2 regions of the Nocardia sp. NBC_01327 genome follow, and region 2 is predicted to be linked to the other one. Evidence: riboswitches for the same ligand, from Rfam matches in the RefSeq annotation. Region 2 holds a riboswitch; the other holds the start of a gene.
What was found. A riboswitch is a leader RNA that binds a small molecule or an ion and turns the genes downstream of it on or off. The one in region 2 is predicted to bind magnesium.

Region 1: another riboswitch for magnesium. It lies ahead of OG326_RS22590 (MgtC/SapB family protein); the one in region 2 lies ahead of OG326_RS06100 (NRAMP family divalent metal transporter).

What each region holds. Positions count from the first base shown of each region.
Region 1 covers NZ_CP108383.1:4,991,606-4,995,010, reverse strand. The annotation lists gene OG326_RS22600 (MFS transporter) at 1-1,144, shown strand, start outside; gene OG326_RS22595 (AraC family transcriptional regulator) at 1,241-1,648, opposite strand; M-box (ykoK) riboswitch at 1,743-1,916, shown strand; gene OG326_RS22590 (MgtC/SapB family protein) at 2,114-2,815, shown strand; gene OG326_RS22585 (ABC transporter permease) at 2,812-3,405, shown strand, end outside.
Region 2 covers NZ_CP108383.1:1,364,978-1,368,382, reverse strand. The annotation lists gene OG326_RS06110 (dynamin family protein) at 1-278, shown strand, start outside; gene OG326_RS06105 (DUF6636 domain-containing protein) at 285-716, opposite strand; M-box (ykoK) riboswitch at 875-1,054, shown strand; gene OG326_RS06100 (NRAMP family divalent metal transporter) at 1,393-3,144, shown strand; gene OG326_RS06095 (DUF3558 domain-containing protein) at 3,145-3,405, opposite strand, start outside.

The DNA of each region.
Region 1 (3,405 bases), 3.6 Mb from region 2:
GGGCCCGCTGGGTGACCGGGTGGGCCGAAAAGCGGTGCTGGCCACCACGATTCTGCTCATGGCCGGTGCGACCGGCGCCCTGGGCATCCTGCCCACCCATGCCACCGCGGGAGTGCTCGCGCCCATTCTGCTGATCACCCTGCGGGTGGTGCAGGGCTTCTCCACCGGCGGTGAATACGGCGGCGCGGCAACCTATCTCGCCGAGACCTGCTCCGATCGCCGCCGCGGTTTCCTGGGCAGCTTCCTGGAATTCGGCACCCTGGGCGGTTTCGTCGGCGGTTCGGCGGTGGTGCTGGCCTGCCAGCTGGCACTGGGCTCGGACGCCATGCACGCGTGGGGCTGGCGCATTCCGTTCCTGCTGGCGGTGCCGCTGGGGCTGATCGGCTGGTATCTGCGCTCACGGCTGGAGGAATCGCCGGTCTTCACCGAGGTGCAGGCCCAGAAGCAGCCGCCGACCGGATTGCGGGTGCTGTTCACCGATTACCGGCGTGAGCTGCTGACCCTGGCCGGGCTGGTGGTGGCGCTCAATATCGCGAACTACACCCTGCTGACCTATCAGCCGACCTATCTGCAGCACACCCTGGGCATGGGCGAATCCACCACCACCGCCATGATGCTGGTCGGCCAGGTGATCATGATGGCGGCGCTGCCGTGGTTCGGCCGCCTGTCCGACCGGGTCGGGCGCCGGCCGATGTGGCTGTATTCGCTGATCGGCCTGGCGGTGCTGGCGGTCCCGATGTACTGGCTGATGGGCCGTGGAACCGTCTGGGCCGTCCTCGGTTTCGTGGTATTGGGGCTGCTGTATCTGCCGCAGCTGGCGACCATCACGGCCACCTTCCCCGCCATCTTTCCCACCCAGGTCCGCTATGCGGGCTTCGCGCTGGGCTACAACGTGTCCACGGCCGTCTTCGGCGGCACCGCACCGCTGGTGAACGAGGCGGTCATCGACGGCACCGGCTGGACCCTGTTCCCGGCGCTGTACATGGTCTTCGGCTGCGGTATCGGCCTGATCGCCTGGTTCTTCCTGCGCGAGACCGCGGGCGCCTCGCTGCGCGGCACCGAAGTGCCCGATTCCGGAGAGATACCCGTGCTCGCGAAGGCCGGCGCGGCCCCGGATGCGCGCGGTGCGGCCGTCGGCGCGTGAGGGGCGGAAGTCCGGCACATAAGGGCCCGATTCACCTGTCGGGGAACGGATTTCCTTCACGCCCGGTGGTGTCGCTGCTGCGGGCAGGGTGTGCCGTCAGGACGGGCTGTTCTGCGGGCGGCCGAAAAAGCGCACCATGCACGAGGGCACGCGCACGTGCTGGGCGGCGGGCGGATAGGCGGCGCGGTACATCGTCGGTGACCGGCCGAAGGTGCGGGTGAAGGTGGTGGTGAACGAGCCGACGCTCTGCCAGCCGACGCGGAAGCAGATATCGGCGACGGAATGATCGGTATAGCGCAGCAGTGCGGCGGCGCGTTCCATCCGCCGCGTGAGCAGATAGCTGTGAGGTGACTCGCCGAAGGCGCGACGGAATTCGCGACTGAAATGCGCGCGCGACAATCCGGCCGCCGCCGCCATATCGACCACCCCCAGGGGTTCGCCGTAGCGCGCGTCGGCCAGATCTTTCGCCCGCAGCAGATGGCGTGCGATCGGTACCGAAACCACGTTCCCGAGTATGCCGCCCTGCGGTGACAGCGGTGCGACGGGCGCCACACCGGGTTGCCTCATGCACCGACCAGGGTGTTTACTCGCTACCGCAAGGTGCCGTCGTTAGCTGAGGCTCCTCTGCGGATACAGGCCGGCGACCCCGAACGTCGAGAGACGCCCCGGGTCAGGACAGGTCTCCCCGGATTAAGGGGTGATCCCGACCGGCTCCCGCCCCTGGTGCGGGTTACGCCGTGGAGTGCCAAAGGTCTTACGAGGGGTGGTCACCGTTCGGCGATTCGCGCCGGAAACCACTCCCCTGGCGCGCTCGCAGACGCAGCTGGAGGTGAGTGTCATGCCCGATGGACCGGACAAAGTTCCGTTAGCCAATCGTTCACCAGGCGACACTCCCTTTCTCCGCTGCGCGGTGCTTTCTCCCCTGTAGCGTGCGTTCACGAGTGCGCCGACCTCTTAGTGGAGGGCGTCATGACCACGTGGGAAATGCTACTTCGGCTCGGCGCGGGTGTCGGGTTCGGTGCGGTGATCGGCTTCGAGCGGCAGTACCGGGCACGCATGGCCGGATTGCGCACGAATGCTCTGGTCTCCGCCGGAGCCACCCTGTTCGTGCTGCTGTCGGCACACGGTTTCAGCGGCAGCGACGCTGACCCGACTCGCGTTGCGGCACAGATCGTTTCCGGTATCGGCTTCCTCGGCGCGGGTGTCATCATGCGCGACGGGTTCAATATCCGCGGCCTCAATACCGCTGCCACCCTGTGGTGCGCGGCCGCGGTCGGCGCCCTCACCGGCGCCGGTATGTACACCACCGCCGCGGCGGGCACGGTCGCGGTCGTGGTGGTCAATACCGCGCTGCGCACCGCCGCCCGCGCGGTGGATCGGCCGGTCGATCGCGATCAGGACGCGCTGTACGCGTTCACCGCCGTCACCGATGACGCGCACGAGGCGGCGGTGCGCTCGCTGCTGGTGCAGTCCTTGACGCGCACGGACTTCCGGCTGGTGTCCATCTCCAGTCACAACACCGTGCCCGGGCGGGTGGAGGTGCGCGCGGAGTTGACCGGGGATCGCCGCGACGACCGGCAGATGGAGTCCGCGGTGAGCCGGCTGAGCCTGGAGCCGTCGGTCACCAGTGTCGGCTGGCGCACGGTGCCACAACCGGAGGTCGAGGCATGAGCACCACCTATCCCACCCGCGGTGTGCTCGATCGCCCGCGTTCGCGCTGGGCCGATATCGCGGTCTTCGCCGCCGCGGCGATCCTGATCTGGCTGGTGGTGCGGGTCTCGCAGGGCATGAACGTGCCCTTCGACGATTCCGCGGCACCGTCGAGCATTTCCACCGATCCCGCCGAACTGCCCTACTACGCGGCGCGCTCGCTGCTGCGCATGTTCCTGGCGCTGGGGCTGTCGATCGTGTTCACCTTCGTCTTCGCCACCGCCGCGGCCCGGTTGCCGCGCGCGGAGAAGGTCATGCTCCCGGCGCTGGACATTCTGCAGTCGGTGCCGATCCTGGGTTTCCTGTCGGTGACGGTGACCGGGTTCATCGCCCTGTTCCCGGGCTCCACACTGGGTTTGGAGGCGGCGTCGATCTTCGCGATCTTCACCTCGCAGGCCTGGAATATGGCCTTCGCGTTCCACCACAGCCTCATCTCGCAGCCGCGGGAACTCGATGAGGCGGCCCGCAATCTGAGATTGTCGCGCTGGCAGCGGTTTTGGCGGCTGGATGTGCCCAGCGGCATGTTCCCGCTGGTGTGGAACGCGATGATG
Region 2 (3,405 bases):
GGCTACTGTCCAGCATTCGCGCGACGCGGCTGAGCGACCTCGACCGCGACCTCGCCACCCGGGTACTCGGCGGTAAGGGCATCTCCGCACACCAGCGGCTCGGCCTCCCGGCGAACGCGGGTCCGGCGCAGCGCCGCGATGCCGCCCTGCGCGCAATCCGGGACTGGCGCAACCGACTCGACAATCCGCTGCTGGATCCGCTCACCGCCGCCACCTGCCGCGCCGTGGCCCGCAGTTGCGAATCGATTGTCGAGGACAGCCGGACGGCGGTTCGGTAACCGAATTCAGTAGATGTTGTAGAACTCGCGCGCCACCTTGAAGCCGTGGCCGGTGGTGCCGTCGGCGCATTCCACGTACTGCATGGTGACGCTGCACACCATCGAGCCTTCGCGGACCTGCTGGCCGTAATCGACTACGCGAGAATGGAAGTCGATGGGCTGATCGGTGTGGCAGTTGAGCCGCGCGTAGGTCCCGTCCTGTTCGGAGAACACGTCGCCGTACGCGCCGTGGCAGTTGACCGGCGCCACCGGCTGGGCGTAGCTGTGGTCCCTGATCTCGCACTCCGCACCGTGCGGCCCGATGAGGCAGCCGATGTTCCCGGACGGTGAGACGAACTGGTCGAGCTGCGCGGCGTTCGCCGGCGCCGCGCTGAGTGCGAGGGCCGTGGCGGCCGCCGCGACGGCACCGAGGGCGGTCGAAAAGTGTGTCGCTTTCATGACTTCGGAATCCTTCTGGGGTGGTCGATGAGGGTGTCCCCATGCTGTTCCCGCCTGGTTTCAAAACCCTTACGCCCGGCTTGTCAACGGGCAGTCCGGGAACCGAACCGACCGGGCTGAAGTTGACATTCGCTCCGAGCACGCTCAACATTGCCGAGTCAGCACCTCGCTAGGCGAGGCTCCTGTACGAACACAGGCCACTGATCCGACGACGTCGAGAGACGCCCAGGGTTAGGACAGATCAGCCCGGATTAAGGGTTGATCCAAAGTGGCTTCCCCGGGCCGCGAGCCCCCGGATACGTCGTACAGTGCCGAAGCTCTGACGAGAGGGGTGCAGGGCTACGCCGTTGTGCGTGGCCATGTTTCCCCCTTGCCCGCGCGGTCTGACGCGACGAATTTCACGACGCCCTCGCGCGTCACGGCGGCAAGGAGGTGAGGGGCGACACATGAGTTCCGGCGATAGTCCGTATCCGAGTACGGATTTCCAATTCGTCTCGTCCCCGGCTTGCCGCATTTCGGTAATCGGCTGACCCGCAAGCACATTCGACCCTCCGGCACAGCGCCGGCGGCGTGGTAGGCATGTGCCGCGAGCAGTTTCGGTGTGCCCGAAATCGCCAGGTGACCGGGTTGATTCCGCACGCCCGCAACACCTGATGTCGAAAGCGAGGGAACGGCAATGGCCTTCTTCTCGAATGGCGGCGACCGCCGTACCGTGACCACCGCGACTCCCACCGGAGCCGCCGCCACCTCCGCCACCATGGACTCCGCCCACGTGGGCGATATCGTCGGCGCGCTGGGCAGTATCGGCCAGCACGACACCCTCGAGGGGCGCACCCGCAAGCAGCGGGTGCGCATGCTGCTCGCGATCATGGGCCCCGGCCTCATCGTCATGGTCGGCGACAATGACGCCGGCGGCGTGGCCACCTACGCGCAGGCCGGACAGAACTACGGCATGGCCCTGGTCTGGACGCTGCTGCTGCTCATCCCGGTGCTGTACGTCAACCAGGAGATGGTGGTGCGGCTGGGCGCGGTCGCCGGAGTCGGCCACGCGCGCTTGATCTTCGACCGCTTCGGAAAGTTCTGGGGCGCGTTCAGCGTCGGTGATCTGTTCATCGTGAACGCGCTGACGATCGTCACCGAATTCATCGGCGTCTCCATGGCGCTGGGCTATTTCGGCCTGCCCAAGGGCATTTCGGTGCCACTGGCGGCGGTGCTGCTGTTCGCCATGGTGGCGGGCGGTTCGTTCCGGCGTTGGGAGCGCTTCCTCTTCGGGCTCATCGCCGTGAACATCGTCATGTTCCCCCTGGCCTTCATGGTGCACCCGAGCGTGCGCGACACCGCCCACGGTCTGATCCCCTCGTTCCCGGGCGGGCTGAATTCCACACTGCTGCTGCTGATCGTCGCCATTGTCGGCACCACCGTCGCGCCGTGGCAGCTGTTCTTCCAGCAGTCCAATATCGTCGACAAGCGCATCACCCCGCGCTGGATCCGCTATGAGCGCATCGACCTGTGGATCGGCATCGTGGTGGTCATGGCCGGTGCGATCGCCATCATGGCCGCCGCGGCCTTCGGTCTCGCGGGCACCGATGCCATCGGCAACTTCGCCGACGCCGGGACGGTCGCCCAGAGCCTGTCCGATCACATGGGCAAGACCGTCGGCGCGCTGTTCGCCATCCTGCTGTTCGACGCCTCGCTCATCGGCGCGAATGCCGTCGGCCTGGCCACCACCTACGCCCTCGGCGACACGCTGGGCAAGCGGCATTCGCTGCACTGGAAGATCAGCGAAGCGCCGATGTTCTACGCGGGATACGCGGCGCTGCTGGCGATCGCGGCCGCGGTGTCCTTCAGCCCCGATCATGTGCTGGGCCTGCTGACCCAGGGCGTGCAGGCGCTGGCCGGTGTCCTACTGCCTTCCGCCACAGTGTTTCTGGTGCTGCTCTGCAATGACCGGGCGGTGCTCGGGCCCTGGGTGAACACCGTGCGGCAGAACATTGTCGCGGGTGTCATCGTGTGGTCGCTGGTGCTGCTGTCGCTGGCGCTCACCGCCGCGACCTTCTTCCCCGGTCTGACCACCGGCGCCCTCGAAATCGGATTCGGCGCGGGGGTGGCCGTCGGCCTGCTCGGCGGCGCGGGCATGCTGATCAGCTGGCGGATCACCAGGCGGCGCGAAATCGAGCGCACCGCAAAGGAACTCGGCGATATCGACCCGGATCAGATCGAGGAACTGGACGCGACCCCGCTCACCCGTGCCGAGCGCAAGGCGATCGTGGAGCAGGATCGCGACACCTGGCGCACCCCGGCGCTGCATACGCTGGAGCGTCCGGTGTTCAGTACCGCGCGGATGACGGGCATGCTCGCGCTGCGCGGCTATCTGCTGGTGGCGGTGATCCTGGTGGGCGTCAAGATCTTCCAGGCCATCACCGGCTGATCACACACCGTCGATCGCCAGCGTCGCCTGCATGAGGCTCATGGCGGCGGCGCACGGGTCCGGCTGTGCGGTGTGGCGGCGATTGTGCACCCACCAGGTGACTATTCCGGTATCGGAAATGGTCACCGCACAGCTGCCCGGATCGTTCGGGTCCCGCACGTACATACCCGCGAAGTGTTTGATCACCACCCGCTCGATCTGATAGCCGAAATCACCGGCCACCTTGGTTTCGGTCATCAGATTGTCATTGCGCAGCCAGGC